4 regions of the Paenibacillus sp. FSL R7-0128 genome follow, and region 2 is predicted to be linked to each of the others. Evidence: predicted binding sites of a transcription regulator. Region 2 holds the regulator's gene; each other region holds the start of a gene.
The links. The regulator Rex, encoded in region 2, represses fermentation and respiration genes when NADH is low (regulators of the CRP and FNR family bind a similar motif). The targets are predictions, from matches to a motif close to TTGTGAAATATTTCACAA.
Positions count from the first base shown of each region.

Region 1: nirB (nitrite reductase large subunit NirB) is a predicted target of Rex. The motif match lies at 3,246-3,263, and genes of this name have one in related genera.
Region 3: NST26_RS33105 (cytochrome ubiquinol oxidase subunit I) is a predicted target of Rex. The motif match lies at 3,942-3,959, and genes of this name have one in related genera.
Region 4: NST26_RS00510 (phosphoketolase family protein) is a predicted target of Rex. The motif match lies at 2,152-2,169, and genes of this name have one in related genera.

Region 1 is NZ_JBBOCD010000001.1:5,140,267-5,145,368, reverse strand. It holds gene NST26_RS21840 (hypothetical protein) at 1-516, shown strand, start outside; gene NST26_RS21835 (DUF6773 family protein) at 712-1,155, opposite strand; gene NST26_RS21830 (helix-turn-helix transcriptional regulator) at 1,133-1,357, opposite strand; gene ric (iron-sulfur cluster repair di-iron protein) at 1,583-2,278, shown strand; gene NST26_RS21820 (hypothetical protein) at 2,411-3,097, shown strand; gene nirB (nitrite reductase large subunit NirB) at 3,368-5,102, shown strand, end outside.
Region 2 is NZ_JBBOCD010000001.1:4,875,462-4,880,563, reverse strand. It holds gene dinG (ATP-dependent DNA helicase DinG) at 1-2,296, shown strand, start outside; gene NST26_RS20540 (redox-sensing transcriptional repressor Rex) at 2,446-3,096, shown strand; gene NST26_RS20535 (amidohydrolase) at 3,086-4,387, shown strand; gene NST26_RS20530 (cell wall elongation regulator TseB-like domain-containing protein) at 4,417-4,938, shown strand.
Region 3 is NZ_JBBOCD010000001.1:7,698,526-7,703,627, forward strand. It holds gene cydD (thiol reductant ABC exporter subunit CydD) at 1-1,418, opposite strand, end outside; gene cydB (cytochrome d ubiquinol oxidase subunit II) at 1,418-2,434, opposite strand; gene NST26_RS33105 (cytochrome ubiquinol oxidase subunit I) at 2,421-3,827, opposite strand; gene NST26_RS33110 (cold-shock protein) at 4,051-4,281, opposite strand; gene NST26_RS33115 (cold-shock protein) at 4,373-4,573, opposite strand; gene NST26_RS33120 (S1C family serine protease) at 4,968-5,102, opposite strand, start outside.
Region 4 is NZ_JBBOCD010000001.1:103,212-108,313, reverse strand. It holds gene NST26_RS00510 (phosphoketolase family protein) at 1-2,038, opposite strand, end outside; gene NST26_RS00505 (GntR family transcriptional regulator) at 2,316-3,038, opposite strand; gene NST26_RS00500 (response regulator) at 3,132-4,274, opposite strand; gene NST26_RS00495 (S-layer homology domain-containing protein) at 4,385-5,102, opposite strand, start outside.

The DNA of each region.
Region 1 (5,102 bases), 260 kb from region 2:
AGCGTGTTTCAGAAATGGATTCAAGGCCCGTCCGGCTGGAAATGTATCGGTTGTGAACGGCATTGCCTGGAGCCGGTAACGGCTAAGGGAGGGAGTGGCTCAAATGCTCAGCGCCGTTTTACTTTTCATAATGGAATTAGCCAGAGCATGGTACTTCAAGCTGTGATATGGTCCATGTATGAGAATACCCGGCTGCTCCAGCCTTACCTGGGGGAGGAGGCTTTTCTGAGTGAGGAGGATATGGAGCTGATCTCTGTATATTTCGTGCCCACCTACCTTACCCCGGCACCGCTGAGCGAATTGAACAAACCGGCCAAAGAATATAAGGATAAGAACATCAGAGTGTATCAGGAATGGATCTCTGCCCCCGATCTGGTGCTGCAGTGGAACGGCGGCCTGACTGAAGGCAGATGGATGACGGGTGTATATGTGGATCATTCGCGGTTCGCCGGACTTGGCCCCTACCTGAAGGATGCGCAGGGCAAGCGGACTTACATGCAGGCGACGGTTCGATAGAAAAGGTGAAGCTCGAAAAAAGAGTTGAACTTGAAGCCAGGTCGTCGCTGCGGTGAACATTTGGACTTCCGGCCGCTATTGTGTTTGGATTTCCTGATACAAACCGCTCTTCGCGGTAGAAATCCAAACACAAAGGCGATCGCTCCGCTCCTCCTTTATTTCTACTTCTAGTCACTCACAGCAGCACAAGCCACTCTACTCCGCCCGGTTATTCCTCCGTCGGATCAAGTACACGGTGCTTAAGATGACCAGTCCTGCTGTAACGGAAATGACCAGAATCACCTTCCCGTTCGCACCGCTGTTTGCTGCTGATTGGGCGGCTGGATTCACGAAGGTAACGATAAGGATACAGGCTGCCACCACGATCGCCAGCAGTGCACCCAGAACGTTTTTTCCTTTTGCTCCGCCCTGTGCTCCGCCCGGTCCCACATATGCACCGGTCCAGATCAGCCGTACGAGATAGGAACCCACACCCAGCATGAAAATTGCGTAATTACTTAGCGGATATTCCAGCCACTTCATTCCGTAGTTTTGCAGCGCCATGTCTGCCAGCAATAAGAATGCCATCAAAAGAAATGCCTGATTCCCCGCCTTGTGCCGCTGCTGCAATTGTCTCTCATCCAGGTTCGTTCTGCTCATCCTTCGTTCCCTCCCAAAATAATTGATCCAGCGTCTTCCCAAGGGTTACACAAATGTCAATACACAACCTCAGGGTGGGGTTGTAATCACCATTCTCAATCGCGATAATTGTCTGTCTTGTGACCCCCACGGCATCCGCCAGCTGCTTTTGCGACATGTCTTTTGCCGCTCTGGAGGCTTTGAGCCTCAGATTCTTCCCCATTCCCTCACCTCACGCATATTGTAAAATATATAAAACAAAATGTCTAGTATATTTTACATAAAAATATTAAAAGTTCGCGTTCATTAAAATTTGTTATATTCAGTGCGTACAATCACAAGTTCCGCCTAAGGCCAGTGATAAGGTGTAGAAGTGAAAAGAAGCACAAACCTACATCTAACCTGAGGAGGGGCCAACATGGCGTCCAATCAATTAAACGATACAACAATTCATCCCGGGTTCACCCCGGAAGCAATGGTCAGAGATATTGTCCTGCAGTTCCCCAAAGCAGCAGATTATTTCAAGGCACAACGGATCGATTTCTGCTGCGGAGGTGCCAAGCCGCTGGCTGAAGCCGCTGCCGAGAAGGGTCTTGATCCGGCAGCAATGGTGCAGGAGCTGAACAAGCTGCAAGAGCAGCACCCGGTTCTGGAAGAGGATACCGCCTGGAACGAGGCTTCTTCGGAGGAGCTGGTGGATTATATTGTGAACAAGCATCATCGTTACCTGCGTGAAGAGCTTCCGCTAATCAGTCAAAATGTAACCAAGGTGTTCCGCGTTCACGGTGAGGATTCACCGCACCTCGGAGAGATGCACCGTCTGTTCAATATGCTGCGTGAAGAGCTGCTGCAGCATACAGCGAAGGAAGAAGAGAGCGAATTCCCTAAGATGCTGGCCTACACTCAGAACCCAACCGAAGAAGGACTTGCGGAGCTGCGCGGACTGCTGCATAATTTGGAAGCTGAGCATGACGGGGCCGGAGAGATCCTGCGCGAGCTTCGCAGAGTAACTAATGACTACACACCGCCCGCACATGCCTGCACGACTTATCGCCTGACCTATGCCCGCCTTGAAGAACTGGAAGGCATGACCTTCGAGCATGTACATCTGGAGAACAACATTTTGTTCCTGCGGTATCAATAGGACCTGCTGCAAGGTAGAAGTCCCTTCGGGGGCTTTTTACTTTTTCTTCCGGCAGAAATGATTTGAGAACCCTTCCTCTATGCGTTATCCTTAAAGAGTCTGGGAAAATACATATGAAGGCGGTGCCGTGGGATGTCCACGAAATGGATGCGCTTCATGCTGTGCCTTCTCTTGCTGGCCGCGGCAAGCGGTTGTGGCTTGGGATCAGAGAATGGCGGCAGCAGTAACGGAGGCCAAGGATTAACCTTTTCAGTCAAGGTGGGTGACAGTGAAATGGCCGGAAGCTCGGCCAGATTGCTTAATGAAGCTTACGTGCCTGGGAATTCAATAATAGAGCTGTTCAGAAAGAGCGGCGTTGTTACATTTTCAGCGGATGGAACCAGTATTCTTGAGGTGAATAAGGTCTCCCTGGGTCCGGATATGAGCTGGGAGGTTCAGGTGAACGGCAAGAAGGTTCAAGAGCTGAATACGACGCTGGAACCGGGTTCGGCCATTACGATGTCAGCAGGGCCTGCCGGAACCGGAAAGATGTTTCAGCCTGTCATCATCACGGTGAACGGGGGGAGCGAGCAGCCGGAGCTGACACATTCGCATGTGCTTTCTTTTATGCAGGATATGTCCGTCAAGGGACTGCTCAAGAACAGCGGTATGGTCCGGCTTGCCGAGGATAACCGGACGGTGCTTTCCGTGATGGAATATACCCCGCTCAGCAGCGAGGAATGGAGACTGAAGGTCAATGATAAAGGTCTGCTCGGTAATGGAGTGGACATGAAGCTCAGTCCGCAGGACAAGCTGGAGATCTCTCTGGTACTGAAATAAGTGAATGAAGTATAGGAGTGAGATCGTGTATCAAATGAATGGATATCTGTGCGAAACTGCATGGGTATCCGTTTTTTTTGAATAATATATCTCTGTGCTTCACGCCATAAGTTGTCCTATGCAAGAACGGGAGAAGTCATCTCCACTCGTGTGAAAAAATTCACATACCGTGTGACTGTGGTCACACTTGTCATGGAATTGGGGACAGTATAATTTCTCTATCAGGTAAAGTTATTGAAGAAATCAGAGTTTCTGAAGGAGGGTCTACCAGTGGCAGCGGAAAGAGAAAAGTTAGTGCTAATTGGGAATGGCATGGCGGGAGTAGGCACTATTGAGCAGATTCTGAAGCTGGGCGGCGCTTATGATATTACTGTCTTCGGCAGTGAGCCGCATCCCAACTATAACCGGATTATGTTGTCCTATGTACTTGAAGGCAGCAAAACGATTGAAGACATCATTCTTAATGATCTTGGGTGGTATGAGGATAATCATATTACACTGTATACTGGCACGACGGTTACCCGGATCGATGAACAGAACAAACTAATATTGACCGATAATGGACTGGCGGTTCCTTACGATAAAGCAATTATTGCCACAGGCTCGAATTCTTTCATTCTCCCCGTACCCGGCAGCACCAAGGATGGGGTAGTCGGCTTCCGCGATATCGCTGACTGTGATGCGATGCTGGCAGCAGCGAAGCAGTACCGGACGGCGGCTGTGATCGGCGGAGGACTGCTCGGTCTGGAAGCTGCGAAGGGTCTTGTCAATCTGGGTATGGATGTTACCGTTGTTCATCTGCTGGAGGATCTGATGGAGCGGCAGCTGGACCGCACTGCTTCATCCATGCTGCAGGCAGAGCTTACGCGTCAAGGTGTGAAATTCGCCATGGGCAAGCAGACGGTAGAATTGACCGGCGAAGAGCGGGTGACCGGTCTGCGCTTCAGTGACGGCAGTGAACTGCCCGCAGAGTTTGTAGTGATGGCTGTTGGAATCAAGCCGAATGTCCAGCTTGCCAAGGACAGCGGAATCACCGTTAACCGCGGGATCGTAGTTGACGATTATATGCAGACTTCTATGGCAGATGTGTATTCTGTCGGCGAATGTACAGAGCACCGGGGAACCTGCTACGGACTCGTCGCACCGTTATTCGAGCAGGGCATGGTTCTTGCCAAGCATTTGTCTGGTGTACAGACTCCGGGCTATGAAGGCTCAGTTGTAGCAACCAAGCTCAAAATTTCCGGGGTAGATGTGTTCTCCGCTGGTGAATTTACCGAAACACCGGAGCATACCGTCATTTCTGCCAAGGATGAATGGAAGCGAACCTACAAGAAGATTTTGCTTAAGGATAATGTGATTGTAGGCGCCGTTCTGTTCGGTGATGTAACGGAATCTGCCAACCTGCAGAAGCTTGTGAAAAACAGCACAGAGATGACCAATGAAATCTATGATGAAGTTATGGGCACAAGCTGCTGCGGCGGAGGCGGAGCCAAGAAAGGCATGTCCGTTGAAGCGATGGCTGATGAAGAAATCGTCTGCGGCTGCAACGGCGTAACCAAAAAAGCGATTGTGGATGCTGTTACGGAGAACGGCTTCACTACGGTGGATGAGATCAAAGCCTGTACGGGTGCAACCCGCTCCTGTGGCGGCTGTAAGCCGGTGGTGGAGCAGATTCTGCAATTCGTTCTCGGAGACAGCTTCCAGCAGAGCGCCAAGCAGGGGATCTGCAGCTGCACCTCGCTTAGCCGGGATGAGATCGTAGCCGAGATTACGGCTAAAGGCCTCCGGACCACCAAGGAAGTCATGCATGTCCTGGACTGGAAGCAGGCAGAAGGCTGTTCGAAATGCCGCCCTGCCGTGAACTATTATCTGGGGATGATCTACCCTGACACTCATGAGGATGAGAAGGAGTCACGTTTCGTCAATGAACGGATGAGCGCCAATATTCAGAAGGACGGAACTTATACAGTTATACCGCGGATGTATGGCGGGGTGACCACTCCTG
Region 2 (5,102 bases):
CTGGTATTTCGACGGACTGCTGCGGGAGCGGGAGATGGAGACCTTTCAGCCGGAAGGTGAGCTGAGCTTCTACCGCCAGCTTGCGCTGGCTGTGGGGGACTGGGCAGAGCTGGCTACGCCACGGGAGGAAGGAAGCGTCAATCCGCTGGAGAATATTACCTTTGAAGAATATATGGATGAGGTAACCAAGCGGCTGAAGGCTGTTCTTCCCCAGTATGAGAGCCGAGAAGCCCAGGAGCTGATGATCCATGAGGTCATTACAGCGCTTGAGCAGGACAAGCATCTGCTGATTGAAGCGGGAACAGGCACAGGCAAATCGCTGGGTTATCTGCTTCCGGCCATCTACCATAGTGTGAAAAGCGATCAGAAGGTGATGGTCAGCACGCATACCATTAACCTTCAGGACCAGCTGCGGGAGCGGGATATTCCGCTCTTAACCAGCGTTGTGCCGTTCCCGTTCAAGGCCTCCATCTTTAAGGGAAGAGGGCACTATTTGTGTCTGCGCAAGTTCGAACATAGAATGAACAAAAAGGACTTTACGAGTCCAAGGGAAGAAGCGCTCACCGCTGCGCAAATGCTTGTCTGGCTGACTCAGACGACGACCGGCGATGATGAGGAGCTTAACTTAAGCGGACGGGGCGGCGATTTCTGGGAGACGGTGGCCAGTGATACCGACTCCTGCCTGGGACGCGCCTGTCCGTGGTTCCGCAAATGCTATTACCACCGGGCCAAGCATGAAGCCGGGATCTCCGATGTGGTGGTCACCAATCATTCCAAGCTGTTCGCAGATGTCAAAGCCGGGCATCAGCTTCTTCCGGCGTACGACCATCTTGTAATTGATGAAGCCCATCATCTGGAGGATATTGCCGGCAAGCATCTTGGCATGCAGATGAAATATTTCACATTCGCCCATACCCTCACCCGACTCTATAAGGATAGCCGGAGCGGGCAGCTGCCTGCCCTCCGCCAGAGTCTGCAGTCTTCGGGCAGTGAGCAGGCTTCCGAATGGAGCGGCGTGATCGACCGGATCTATCCCGATCTGCTGACGGTGAAGGAGTCCTGGGATGCGCTCAGCGACCGGCTCTTCAGCCTGCTGCCCGAGCGCAGCGATGCAGGGGCCGGTGAAGCAGGCCAGCTGGTGGCACGCCTGCAGCCGGGCAAGAAGCCGAAGGATTGGGAGGAGCTGGCTGCCCTTGAGAATACACTGAACCTCAGTCTGAGCGATATCATCCGCAAGGGCGACAAAATGCTCAGTGAGATGCGTGACACGGACAGCCAATCCTCCTCAGACAGTCTTGTGACCGATATCGGCGGGTTATTCAAGGATCTGGCATCCATTAGAGAGCAGATCCGCTTCTTCATGAGTCTGAACGATGAGAATATCGTGTATTGGCTGGAGGGAAGCGGTAATTATAAGGGCAAGTCGCTGCAAATGTATGCTGTTCCTGTAGATGTCAGCACCCAGCTCAGGGAGCTGTTCTTCGATAAGAAGAAGAGCATTATCCTGACCTCGGCCACCTTATCCGTGGATAAATCCTTCCAGTTCATGATTGATAACCTGGGTCTTGGCGAGGCTGCAGAGCAGCGGCGTCTGATGACTGCACTGCTTCCGTCGCCATTCAAGTATCGTGAGCAGGCTCTCCTGGTCATTCCGCGGGACTTCCCGAGCGTCAAGGGGAGTATTGGGGATGCCCGCTTTGTGGACACCCTCGTGCACTCCCTTGCTGAGACAGCTGTAACAACACGGGGGCGGATGCTGGTGCTGTTCACCTCCTACAAGATGCTGCGCCAGGTGTATGAACCGCTGAAGGAGGCACTTGCCTCACAGGATATCGCGGTACTCGGACAAGGTGTGGAAGGCGGCAGCCGGAGCAAGCTGATCCGCCGCTTCCAGGACAGCCCGGCTTCGGTCTTGCTGGGTACCAGCAGCTTCTGGGAAGGGGTGGATATCCCTGGAGAAGCATTGACCTGCCTGGCGATTGTCAGACTGCCGTTCCAGCCGCCGAATCACCCGCTGGCAGAAGCGAAGTCAGAGCTGCTTCAGGCACAGAAGAAGAATCCGTTCATGAAGCTGTCCGTGCCGCAGGCTGTCATCCGCTTCAAGCAGGGCTTCGGGCGGCTGGTCCGCACGGCGCAGGACCGGGGCATCGTAATTGTGTACGATACCAGAGTGATTGAATCGCATTACGGAAAGTACTTTCTGTACTCGCTCCCCGGTCCCAAGATGGAGCATATGCTCACCGAGCAGATGGTCCCGAGAATTGCCGAATGGCTGGATGACGGCGGGGTTTCCTAATTCATCTGCTATTGCTATTATTAATAAGTCATGATTATCCTGAAGATCCGTTCCCGCCTGTCCTGCCACTCCGGCAGGCGGCGGGGCACGGTTGCTATAATTGTACGGAATGAAGTGTAGGCTAACAAAACTTTTAAGGAGGAGAATACATGAAATCGGATAAAATATCGGAGGCCGTCGTGCGCAGGCTCCCAGTGTACCTGCGTTTCCTGAACGATCTCCAAAAACGTGAAATCTCCACAGTCTCTTCTCAGGAGCTGGGCCAGAAGCTTGACCTAAATCCCGCCCAGATCCGTAAGGATTTGGCTTATTTCGGTGATTTTGGCAGAAAAGGCATCGGCTATGATGTATCTTATCTGATTGAGAAGATCCGCCATATCCTGAAGCTTGACCAGCAAATTAATGTTGCACTGGTTGGAGCCGGTAACCTCGGTCATGCTTTGTCTAACTACAACGCTTACTTGAAGGATACGATGAAGATTACTGCCATCTTCGATGCCTACCCGCCGAAGGTGGGCCAGCAGATCAACTCGCTGGTTGTGCAGCCGATGGAGGAGCTAAGCAGTACCATCCGCTCGCAGGGCATCCGGATCGGGATTATTACCGTGCCTGACAGCGAAGCCCAGAACGTAGCCGATATTCTTGTGGATTCCGGTATCGAAGCGATTCTGAACTTCGCACCGGTTATTCTCAAGACGCCTGCCAATATCCGGATTCATGCCGCAGATTTCACCACAGATCTGCAGAGCTTGGCCTATTATTTGCATGATGGAAAGGATGAGGCTGAAGATGAGCAGTAAGATCACGATAATCAAGAATGGGCACTTCCTGGTTCCGGGCAGTGACAAGCCGGTACTGAGCGGGTACATGTCCCTGGAGAATGATCTGATTACTTACATAGGTGAAGCTGAGCCGGTAGTGGAGGATGGTGCACAGGTCATAGACGGCAGCCGTCTGCTGTTCATGCCGGGTCTGGTCAATACCCATGGGCATACGGCCATGTCACTGCTGCGCGGATACGGCGACGATATGGTGCTTCAGACTTGGCTGCAGGAGAAGATGTGGCCGATGGAAGAGAAATTCACTGGTGATGATGTATATTGGGGAACCTCGTTGTCTGTACTGGAAATGCTGAAGGGCGGCACAACCACCTTCCTCGATATGTATGATCATATGGACCGGGTAGCGGAAGTAACGGAGCAGTCCGGTATTCGTGCTGTGCTGATGCGCGGCGTAATTGGGCTGTGCCCGGAAGAGGTACAGCAAGCGAAGCTTGCTGAGGCGATTGCTTTTGCCCGTAACTGGCACGGCAAGGCTGACGGCAGAATTACGACCATGCTCTCACCGCACGCCCCGTACACCTGTCCTCCAGAGTTTTTCATGAAGTTTGTGCAGGCTGCCCATGATCTAGACCTGCCAATACACACCCATATGTCCGAGACGCGCCATGAAGTGGAACAGAACGTGGCCGACTACGGCCTGCGTCCGGTCGCGCATCTGGAGAAGCTCGGGATGTTCACCCGTCCTTCGCTCATTGCCCACGGGGTTCATCTGAACGATGAAGAGATCGGGATCCTGGCCCGCCATAACGTTGGCGTGTCGCATAACCCCGGTAGTAACCTGAAGCTGGCCAGCGGGGTAGCCCGTGTTCCTGAGCTGCTGAGAGCCGGGGTTAAGGTCTCTCTGGGGACAGACGGTGCGGCGAGCAACAACAATCTGGATATGTTCGAAGAGATGCGGCTGGCGGCTCTGATCCACAAGGGCGTAAGCGGTGATCCTACAGCGGTACCGGCTCCTGAGGCGCTTCTGATGGCTACGGAGTATGGGGCGCAGTCTATTTTCCTAAGCGGGGTGGGCCGGCTTGCAGCAGGAATGAAGGCCGACTTCATCGCACTTGATATTGACCAGCCTCATCTGCTGCCGCATACCGATCTGCTCTCCCATGCCGTATATTCGGCAAGTGCCAAGGATGTAGAGCATGTATGGGTGAACGGCCAGCAGGTTGTGAAGCATGGACAATGCCTGACACTTGATGAAGAAGCCATCCGCCGCAAAGCACAGGAGACGTTCGAGAGCCTGCTTAAACGGTAATTCAAGGGAACGGGAAAGGAAGCAGCGTGGTGAAGAAGAAGAGGAGAAAATGGATCTGGCTGGGGATTACCGTGGTGCTGCTCCTTCTGTTCGGACTAAGCCAGTTCTATGCCTACATTATGAAGGACCAGTGGAACGAGCGGAGTGAGGCCAAGGAGCTGGCCCGGGCGCGTGCCGGACTAACAGAGGTAACCAAGGCCCAGAAATCTGTCTGGAATGAGAATGAGATCTACTGGGTGCTGACCGGTAAAAATGAAGCAGGGACCGAGCTGATGGTGTGGGTCCGTTTCACCTTGGAGGGCAAGCCTGCCGGAGGCGACAACGACCTGTATGCTGAGGAACTGAGCAATGGCACCTCAGAAGAGAAAATGCGCGGAATCATAGCCGCCCAGCTGCCGGACATTACGATCGAACGGCTGCTGCCCGGTGTATACAACGGGGAATATGCCTGGCAGCTATTTTACAAAAAAGACGGGCGATTCTATTATAATTTTTACCGCTTCAAGGATGGCAGCGCCATCGGTGAGGGGTACAGTCTGCCGAACCGCTAGCGTCACTTTAAGCGGCCGGGCGTTCAGGCTTGAACTATATTTAGAAGCGGGAGATACAGTGATACTGTACTCCCGCTTTTTTGGCGTGTTATATACGAGTAGAGAACAGGCTAGAGCTGTTCATGGACTTGAGGGACACCAGGATCTGTGGCTTACTTAATAAA
Region 3 (5,102 bases), 2.8 Mb from region 2:
TCCGGCAGCGAGGACACCAGCTTCGATAAACCTGCCGACTCCAGCGCGGCAGCTACCGCTTCCTGCGAAGCCTCAGGATAATAGAACCGGACATTATCAGCCAGAGTGCCGCTGAAGATATACGGGCGCTGCGGAATATAAGCCGTCTGCTTCCGCCACCCCTCATCGGTCAGCGCACTGACCAAGCTTCCATTGATCGTAAGGCTTCCGGAGGTTGGATGAAGGAAGCCGCCCAGAATATCTACAAGCGTAGACTTGCCTGCCCCGCTCTCCCCGATAATACCGATTCTGGCATATCCCCTGAAGTCGAGATTCACCCCTTCGAGCGAGGATACACCGTCAGCTTCATATTGTACGCCCACCGCATGAAGCCGAAGTTCACTATCATTGTTCCACGTGAAAACGCCTCCCGGCAGCTCTCCTCCATCGCCCTTCACCGCTCCCTGCCCACCCGGCTCCAGCAGCTTCGCCTGGACCGTCTCACGGTCAATGATGCTCTTCATCGCTTCTCCGGCCTCCTTGCCGTCCAGTGTGGCATGGAAATCTGCACCCACCAGCCGCACCGGCAGGAAATATTCCGGCGCGAGAATCAGGATCGTCAGTCCGGTAACCAGCGTCATCTGCTCATTGACCAGACGCAGACCGAGACTTACCGCTACCGAAGCGACAGACAGCATGGTGAAGAAGTCCAGTGCGAACGATGACAGGAAGGCGACTCGCAGCGTACGCATGGTTGCTGAACGGTAGCGGTCACTGACCTTAGCAATACTCTCACTGTGGCTGCGGCTGCGTCCAAGATATTTCAGCGTCTCCAGACCGCGCAGTGAATCCACGAAGTGATTCGATAAGGTACGGTAGGACTTCAGCTGACGGTCCATCTGCTTGCGGGCCGTCATCCCGATCAGGATCATGAATACAATAATGATCGGCATCGTTAAGGTAAGAATGACACCGCTGGACGTATCCAGGGTGAATACATAGATAAGCAGCAGAGCGGGTGTTACCGCCATACCGACCATCCGCGGAATAATCAGCTCCAGGTATGTGCGGAACTTCGTTACTCCTTCAAGCACTAATGTGACCATATTTCCGGTTCCCCGGTCGCCAGCCAGCCGTGGTCCCAGCTGGAACAGCTTGTCCATCATCTGTCTCCGCATGCTGCTGCCGGTCGCTTCCGCGAAGCGGTACGCCGCCCGGCTCATCAGCATAGCGCAGGCATGACGCACAAGAAACGCAAGAAGGAACAAGAGCGCTCTAGCCCCTTGTTCCTTCAGCGGTTCTCCCGCAAACAGCGCAGAGACAGCTTCTGCCAGCGACTTCGCCAGCAGAAGAATGGAGAAGCTTTGCACCAGGGTCAGGAAGCCAACCAGCAGAAATACAGGCTTAACTCCTTTGTACCCAAGCAAATTTTTATCCATTAGTATTCAAGATGCTCCTTCTCATGAACCCGTTTGTGGAAGATGAAATAACTCCAGATTTGATAGCCCAGCACGAACGGCAGCAGGGTCAGCGCTACAATCGTCATCACCTTCAGCGAATATTGGCCGGAGGCCGAATTCGTAATCGTCAGGTTGAATGCCTGATCCAGCGAGCTGATCATCACCCGCGGGAACAGTCCGATGAAGATCGATGCAACAGACAGCGCCATCACAGCACCAGTCATCCCGAAGGCATAGCCGTCCTTCTTCTTAGTCATGAAATATCCGGCCAGCAGATAAGCGGCTACAGCGAGAACGACTACAATCCATAGCAACGTTCCGCGTTTATCGAAGATATCCGTCATAGTATATGTCATCACAACGAAGGCTACCAAGAGCGCCGCCAGTGGAATCAGCAGCTTCTGGGCCAGCTTACGCGCCCGTTCCTGCAGATCTCCAAGCGTGCGGAGCGTAGTGAACATCAGCCCGTGCACCAGACACAGCAGGACAACCGTAATCCCTGCAACCACTGTATAAGCATTGACGATATCGAAGAATCCGGCATACATCTGCATATCCTTGTCGATCGGCAAGCCCTTGATGAAGCTGGCGAATACCACGGCGAGCAGGAACGGCGGTAGGAAGCTGCCGAAGAAGATGCAGACATCCCATGTTTTCTGCCAAGCCTTGGAATCGCGCTTGCCTCTGAATTCGAAGGCGACACCACGGGCGATTAGCGCCAGCAGAGCAAATACAAACGGAATATAGAAACCGCTGAACAGCGTAGCATACCAATGCGGGAAGGCCGCGAACATGGCACCGGCACCCGTAATCAGCCATACCTCATTTGCATCCCAGAACGGACCGATCGAATTGATCAGTATCCGTCGCTCCGTATCATTCTTGGCCAGAATCTGCGTCTCCATCCCTACACCGAAGTCGAAGCCTTCCAGGAAGAAGAACCCGACGAACAGCACCGCAATCAGCAGAAACCATAATTCATTAAGAGAAAGCATGAGTTGATCCCTCCTTGTTATACGGATCGTGGGATTCACCGTGTTCGTTATCCATAGCATAAGGACCTTTTTTGATCACTTTGACGAACAGGCCGACTAGCACTGCACCCAATATGGCATAGATCGCGGTAAAAGAAATCACCGAGAACAGTACCTGTCCGCTGGTAATATTAGGTGATACACTGTCTTCTGTAGTCATAAGTCCGAATACAGTCCATGGCTGACGCCCGATCTCTGTCATAATCCAGCCGGCCGTGTTGGCAATCGGCGGAAGCAGCAGTCCCCAGAACATGAAGCGCATGAACCAGGTATTGGGTCTGTCCATCTTTTTACGCCACATGAGGTAGATCGCGTATACCCCAAACAGTATCATCAGCGAGCCTGCAGCCACCATGATCCGGAAGCTCCAGAAGGTTGTTTTGACCGGCGGAATATAATCTCCTGGCCCATAGGCCACTTCATACTCCTGCTGCAGCTCCAGCATCCCCTTCACTTCACCGGAGAATTTACTGTAGGACAGGAAGCTCAGCAGATACGGAACCTGAACTTCATTGCTGTTGGTCTGGTTCTTCACATCGATATTGGCAAACACCGTCCAAGGTGCCGGGTCGCCGCTCTCACCCCACAGCGCTTCGGATGCGGCCATCTTCATTGGCTGTGTCTCTACCAGATATTGAGCCTGTGCATGTCCTGCAACCGCAACGCCGAAGGATGAGATAACCCCTACAATTGCTGCAATCTCGAATGATTTTCGGAAAAAGGCAACGTCCTGCTTCTTAAGCAATTTGTATGCACTGATCCCTGTTACCAGGAAGGCGCCCGTAGCGTAAGCGGCAAGCACTGTATGCGGAAATTCCACCAGCAGCTGGCCGTTTGTAATCAGTGCGAAGATGTCATTCATCTCCGCGCGGCCATTGTTAATCTGGAAGCCGACCGGATGCTGCATGAACGAGTTAGCCAGCAGAATCCAGAATGCCGACAGCATCGTTCCGAAGGCGACCAGCCAGATGGATAACAGATGAATCCGCTTGGATACCTTATCCCAGCCGAAGATCCAGATTCCGATGAACGTGGACTCCAGGAAGAAGGCCAACAAGGCTTCAATCGCAAGCGGAGCCCCGAACACATCACCGACGAAGCGCGAATAATCCGACCAGTTCATCCCGAACTGGAACTCCTGCAAGATCCCTGTTACTACACCTACTGCGAAGTTAATCAGGAATAGCTTCCCCCAGAATTGCGCCATTCTTTTGTACTCTTCATTGCCCTTTCTTACGTACATGGTCTCCATAATGGCAATTATGAGCGCAAGTCCGATCGATACTGGCACAAAGAAATAATGAAAAATTGTCGTCGACGCAAATTGTATACGCGACAGCAGTACTGTATCCATATTTCTCCCCTTCCTTCTCCCCATTTCGTTATGTCTATTTTGTCAAATTCCCATCACTCAAAGTGTGATAATTATCACATTATACGCCCCGTTTAGGCATAAAAAACAATAAATTTGTGACAAATATCACAATTTTGCATTTAAAAGCAAAAAAAATAAGACGGTTTCACCGTCTTGAAGGTGTCCTGCATATATAGTTGTCTTGACTCATAAAGGTATTGGTCTAGGTAATGGAAATACCTTTCTTAAGCGATTTGAGATCGCCATTTGAATTAAGCAATTGCGGCAGCATCTTCATGCTACGAACCATTGGGGAATGACAGAGACGGCAGGAAGGCGCATGTTCAAATGCGAAATTATCCCTCATCCATCCATTGCAATCCTCGTTGGTACAGGCCCAAATTGCGGTATTTTCTTCCGGTACTTCCTCCAAAGGCTTTTTCCGGTAGTTCATTGCCGTTCCTCCCTTCCTTTATGTTGCAAGCAAGTGATGATAAAAAAAGACCGTCCCAACTTTCACAAGCGGGGACGGTACCTTCTATTAATTACAGTTTTACAACGTTTTCGGCTTGTGGTCCGCGGTTGCCTTGAACAACGTTGAATTCAACGCGTTGGCCTTCGTCCAAAGTTTTGAAGCCGTCGCCAGTGATTGCGCTGAAGTGAACGAATACGTCGCTTCCGCCTTCAACTTCGATGAAACCGAATCCTTTTTCTGCGTTGAACCATTTAACTGTACCTGTTTGCATGTGTGTTACCTCCACAAATTTAAATTAATATGTTCTTTTTATCTTCAGACAAAGAAAAAATTCACACATTGAGAAAGGTTGTAGCTTTGGTTGACAGCCCTTTTCAATGCGAGAATAAGGTATCAATGTAAGAACAATTTCATGTTACCACACCTTAATAACAAAGGCAAGCTGTTCTATCCTAATTCCTCCGTTTTTTCCCTTATAAGGACTACTTCCCAATGTAAGGGCTACCAGTCATAATAAATTGTAATATTTATACCCATTGCTACCAATTACCCCATTTATTTATTCTTGAAACAGCCCCGCCCTCTTCTTTTTTTCCTGAAAAGGACGGCTTGAACTGTTTCCGTAATCGTGACTGCCTCATTATTATATACGGCCATTTCCAATTTTATTCCTCTGGCTTCTCAAGAAGCTGGACTGTGGTCTGCTTCACTTCACCATTGCGGTAGAAGGTAATCTTCAGCTTATCGCCGATCTTGGTATGATCGTACAGATATTTGCGCAGCGACAGCGTGGAGGTAAT
Region 4 (5,102 bases), 4.8 Mb from region 2:
CGTCAGACAAGCCGCGCGGATCGAGCTTCTGGCTTCTCAGCTTCAGCAGATCGACTACGTTAATGTAACGGATTTTCAACTCAGGCAGCTTCTCATGCAGGATCGAGATGGCAGCCAAGGCTTCCATAGTTGGTTCGGTACCCGAAGAAGCGATAACGAGATCCGGCTCTTCGCCTTTGTCGGTGCTGGCCCAGTCAATGATCTTAAGGCCTTTGTCCACCAGCTCCTGAGCTTCGTCAGCCGAGAACCACTGCGGACGCGGATGCTTGGAGGATACGATCAGGTTGATCTTCTGGCGGTCATTCAGGATCTTGTCGAACACAGCCAGCAAGCTGTTCGCATCGGACGGCAGATACTCACGGATGAATTCAGGCTTCTTGTCAGCCAGATGGCCGAGCAGACCCGGATCCTGGTGGGTATAGCCGTTATGGTCCTGCTGGAACACTGTCGATGTAGCGATCACGTTCAGGGAAGGAATGTCTTCTCTCCAGGTCTGATCTGTAGCCTTGCGCAGCCACTTGAAGTGCTGGGTGATCATCGAATCGACCACGCGCAGGAAGGCTTCATAACTGGCGAAGAATCCGTGGCGGCCAGTCAGTACATACCCTTCCAGAATCCCCTCTGCCTGATGCTCCGACAGCTGGGAGTCAATGACACGGCCATAGGGAGCGAGGAATTCATCCTGCGGTTCCTGAATGGCATCCATCCATTGACGCTTGGTCACTTCGAATACTGGTCCCAGACGGTTAGACATAGTCTCATCCGGTCCGAAAATACGGAAGTTGCGGTTCTCTTCGTTGAGGGTTACAACCTCTTTCAGGTATTTGCCCAGTACGGCCATATCCTGTGCAATTACTTGGCCTGGGGCGGAATTATCGAGAGTATAGTTGCGGAAGTTCGGCTTGTGCAGGTCTTTAATCAGCTTGCCGGCATTCGTTACAGGGTTCATCCCCATACGTCTGTCGCCGGTTGGCAGAATTTCAGCCAGATCTGCGTTCAGACGGCCATTCTCATCGAACAGTTCTTCAGGTCTGTAGCTGTTCAGCCATTCAAGCAATGCCGGAGCATGCTTCATGTTCTTCTGATCGACCGGAATCGGCACCTGATGGGCACGGAAGGAGCCTTCGTTCGGTACGCCATCCCACGATTTCGGACCGGTCCAGCCTTTAGGGGAGCGGAAGACCAGCATCGGCCATACAGGGCGTGTAGTATCGTTATTTTCACGGGCGTTCTTCTGAATGGCGGCAATTCTCTCTACGATTGTATCCAGCACCTTAGCCATTTCCGGGTGCATCAGATCCGGGTTCTCGCCTTCTACGAAGAATGCCTCCCAGCCGTTGCCGGCAAAATAGGCGGTCAATTCTTCTCTGCTCATCCGGGAGAGGATGGTCGGGTTGCTGATCTTGAAGCCGTTCAAATGCAGAATCGGTAACACAGCACCGTCTGTAATCGGGTTGATGAACCGGTTGGACAGCCAGGAAGCGGCCAGAGGACCGGTCTCTGCTTCGCCGTCACCTACAACTACAGCGGAGATCAGGTCAGGGTTATCCAGAATCGAACCCACGCTGTGCGACAGGGAGTAACCCAGCTCGCCGCCTTCATGAATCGATCCGGGTGTTTCAGGAGCTGCATGGGAGGCAACACCGCCAGGGAAGGAGAACTGCTTGAACAGCTTTTTCAGACCAGGGATGTCCTGAGTGATCTGCGGGTAGATTTCGGTGTAGGTTCCGTCCAGATAAGAGTTCGATACCATCACCTGACCGCCATGGCCCGGGCCTTCAATATAGAACATGTTGAGATCATATTTAGTGATTACGCGGTTCAGGTGCGCATAGATAAAGTTCTGCCCAGGGATCGTGCCCCAGTGTCCGATCGGCTTCACTTTGACGTCTGCATCCTTCAACGGTTCTCTTAACAACGGGTTATCCTTCAAATAAAGCTGGCCTACGGAGATGTAGTTCGTTGCACGCCAGTAAGCGTCAAGCTTTGCCAGATACGTTTTCGAGGAATAATCCACCTGTTCGATTGTTAATCCCATGTCTTCCACTCCCTAATCTTTTTCTTTGTAAATTGAATGTATCACTTCTACATTTACATCATACATCGGCATTTCAGAAATTCAATCTTTTTAGAAATTAATACGGTCCAATATTGTGAAATTTTGAACATAGTATGAATTCCTCTGCAAACCACGCACAAAAAGATGTTTATTTTTATAATTATGGATTAATTTGTCATGATAAAAAAACGCTAAAAAGACCGGGATTCCTCCCGGCCTGCTATACCTCAGTTATGCTATTTACACCGTCCATCCGTTAATGCACAGATACGAAAGTGTTAAACTTTAGATACTCATAATGGAAGCGCATATGCGAGAATTCGAACGGCGTGCCGTTATCCAGGAAAAAGATCCCCTCCATAATCCCTACGGGTTCATTCTCCTTAAGATGGAGCAGCTCCTGATCATTCAGCAGTGAAGGCTCGGCAAAAATAGACAAAAAGGATTTGGTCACCGCCAGATTGCGCGACTCCTCCAGATAATGAAAAATCGACCCCTCAATAATCGTCTGGTCGAGATTTTGCACAATTTTGATCGGAATATATCCCGTCTCAATCATGAAAGGCGCACCTTCAAACAGGCGCAGACGCACGATCTTATACACGAAATCATGGGGCATCAGGAACAAATCCCGTTGAAGCTCCTCCGTGGGCCGGATGACCTCGAAGCTCAGCACCTTGATCTCCGGCTTCTTCCCGTGCATCTGGAAGTTATCCGACACCCCCAGATTAGAGCCTTCGTAATTGAAGATCGAATCGTTCTTTATATATAACGGATTGATGAAGGTGCCGGAGCCGCGTTTCTTGAAAATAATGCCCGAGCTCTCCATCTTCATCAGCGCACGCTTAATGGTACTGCGGCTAACCTGATACGCCTCGCTGAGACTGCGCTCATCCGGCAGCTTCATATCGGCGTACTGCCCGGCAAAGATCTTCGTTTTGAGGTCAGCAATAATCTGCTTGTAGACAAATTGGGTCATGGGGTGCTCCTTCGTCGGATCTTTGCAGAACAAGTTCATTCAAGATTAAATATATCATAATTTAGATAGGGCAAAAAGGATGAATCCACGGATTCACCCTTTTTGACGCTTGTTATCCCAATCCCTATACCATTTGACAATCTCCCGGCTCGGTTTCTCCGCAACCTCTGCTTCCATGACCGTTTCCAGCAATACATACTGTCTTTGCACCAGAAAATGAAAGCCCATTCTATCCGATATTTGCATGTACAATAATTGCGCCTGCTCCTCTAACGGATAGCGGGTGCAGACCTGTTCAATGTGCTTGAAGGCCTGTTCATATTCTGCATTCCCCATATACCAGCGGACCAGATTCAGCTTCAGCCGAATCCACTGCAGCTGGAATCTCTGCCGCTCAAGCTCCGCCCACACATAATCGTACCCCTCCAGATATTCGCTCTTGAACAGCTTCAGGATTCGTTCGTATTCGGGCAGTGTGTCATTCGAGAGCTCTAACCCCGCTTGGATAAAGCGGTCAAACTCATCAACGTCCAGGCAGATTCCATTCAGCTTGAGCAGATAGCCGTCCGCCGTATTTTGCAGGAGAATCCGTTCTCTGCTGAAGGGCTCCAGCATTTTGCGGATATGATACACAGCCGTATATAACTGCGGATAGGCCCTGTTCGGATCAAAATCAGCCCACAGCAATTCAATCAGAGTGGCTTTACTGACCACTTTGCCGCGATGATGCAGCAGGTAAAAGAAGATTTCCTGCGCCTTCGCCGTTCTCCATTGCAGTGACGGAAGCTCCTGACTCCCTTCGTAGATCCGGAAGGCATCGAGCATCAGCATTCTCCAGCTTGTCTGCGCTGACGCTGCCCGGGCTGCCAGGCCAGGCTTCTGCTGAGCATTCAATCTCCGAACTGTAAGCTTCAGACGGTCCGTATGAATCGGCTTAAGCAAATAATCCAGGGCATTCAGCTCAAAAGCCTTGATCGCATAATTATCATATGCCGTTACGAATACAACCTGCAGATCGGGTCTCCGTTCCAGCAGCCTTTCCGCCAGCTCAATCCCGCTCAGCTCCGGTAAATGAATATCGAGAAACACAATATCGGTCTCGGTCTCCTCTACCTTTTGCTGCCCTTGCAGCGGATCGGTATATTTGCCGATAATCTCGAAACAACCAAGCGCATGCAATTGGCGTTCCAAAGCCTTTAGTGCCAATTCTTCATCGTCAATCAGGATTGCTCTCATTCGGATCTCCTTCGCAACTGGAAATCGGTACGGTTTTATAACCATTATACTTCAAATTTAATGATTTAGGGGCTGGAGGAGAAATGATCTCTCCTCCAACCCCTATCCATTTATTCTGTAACCCGTTGTTCCTTCTGTTCACTGTCGATCCGGTACTGATGGTCGATGACAGCCTCCTGGATGTCCAGGTAGGCCCAATGATTCTTGGAGACATCCGGGAATTTCACAGCATCTGCTCCATGGAGCGGGCCGCGGTCAAACATCTGATTAACAATGACTACAGCTTCCGCCCGGGTCAGGTAAGCATTCGGCTTGAAGCTTCCGTCCGGGTAGCCCTTGAGCAGGCCTGCCGACACATTGGCTTCAATTACCGCCTGGGCCCAATGTCCAGTGGTATCGCTGAAGCCCGATTTTCCGTCTGCCGGTACGGCAAGCTTCAGGTAGTTGGCTGCAGCAGCAGCCATCTCTGCTCTCGTAATCGGTGCATTGCCCCGGAATTTCCCGGCCGGATCACCCTTCATCACGCCCTGTGCATTCACAAAGGCAATGGCTGCTGCCGCATAATGGCGGACAGCTACATCCGGGAAGGGAGGAGTGCCTACAGCCGCACTAGCATCATAGCCCAGATTCCGGGCAATCATGAGCGCCATCTGCGAGCGCGTTACCCGTTCGTCCGGCTTGAATTGACCATCCGGGAAGCCAACGATATAGGATACATGTGTAGCAGGCGACTGATTATTGAAGTTAATAATCGTAAAGGTACTGAATTTGCTTACCGAGAATTCCAGTCCAAGCAGTCCCTCTTTATAGGTAACCGCTTTGCCTTTG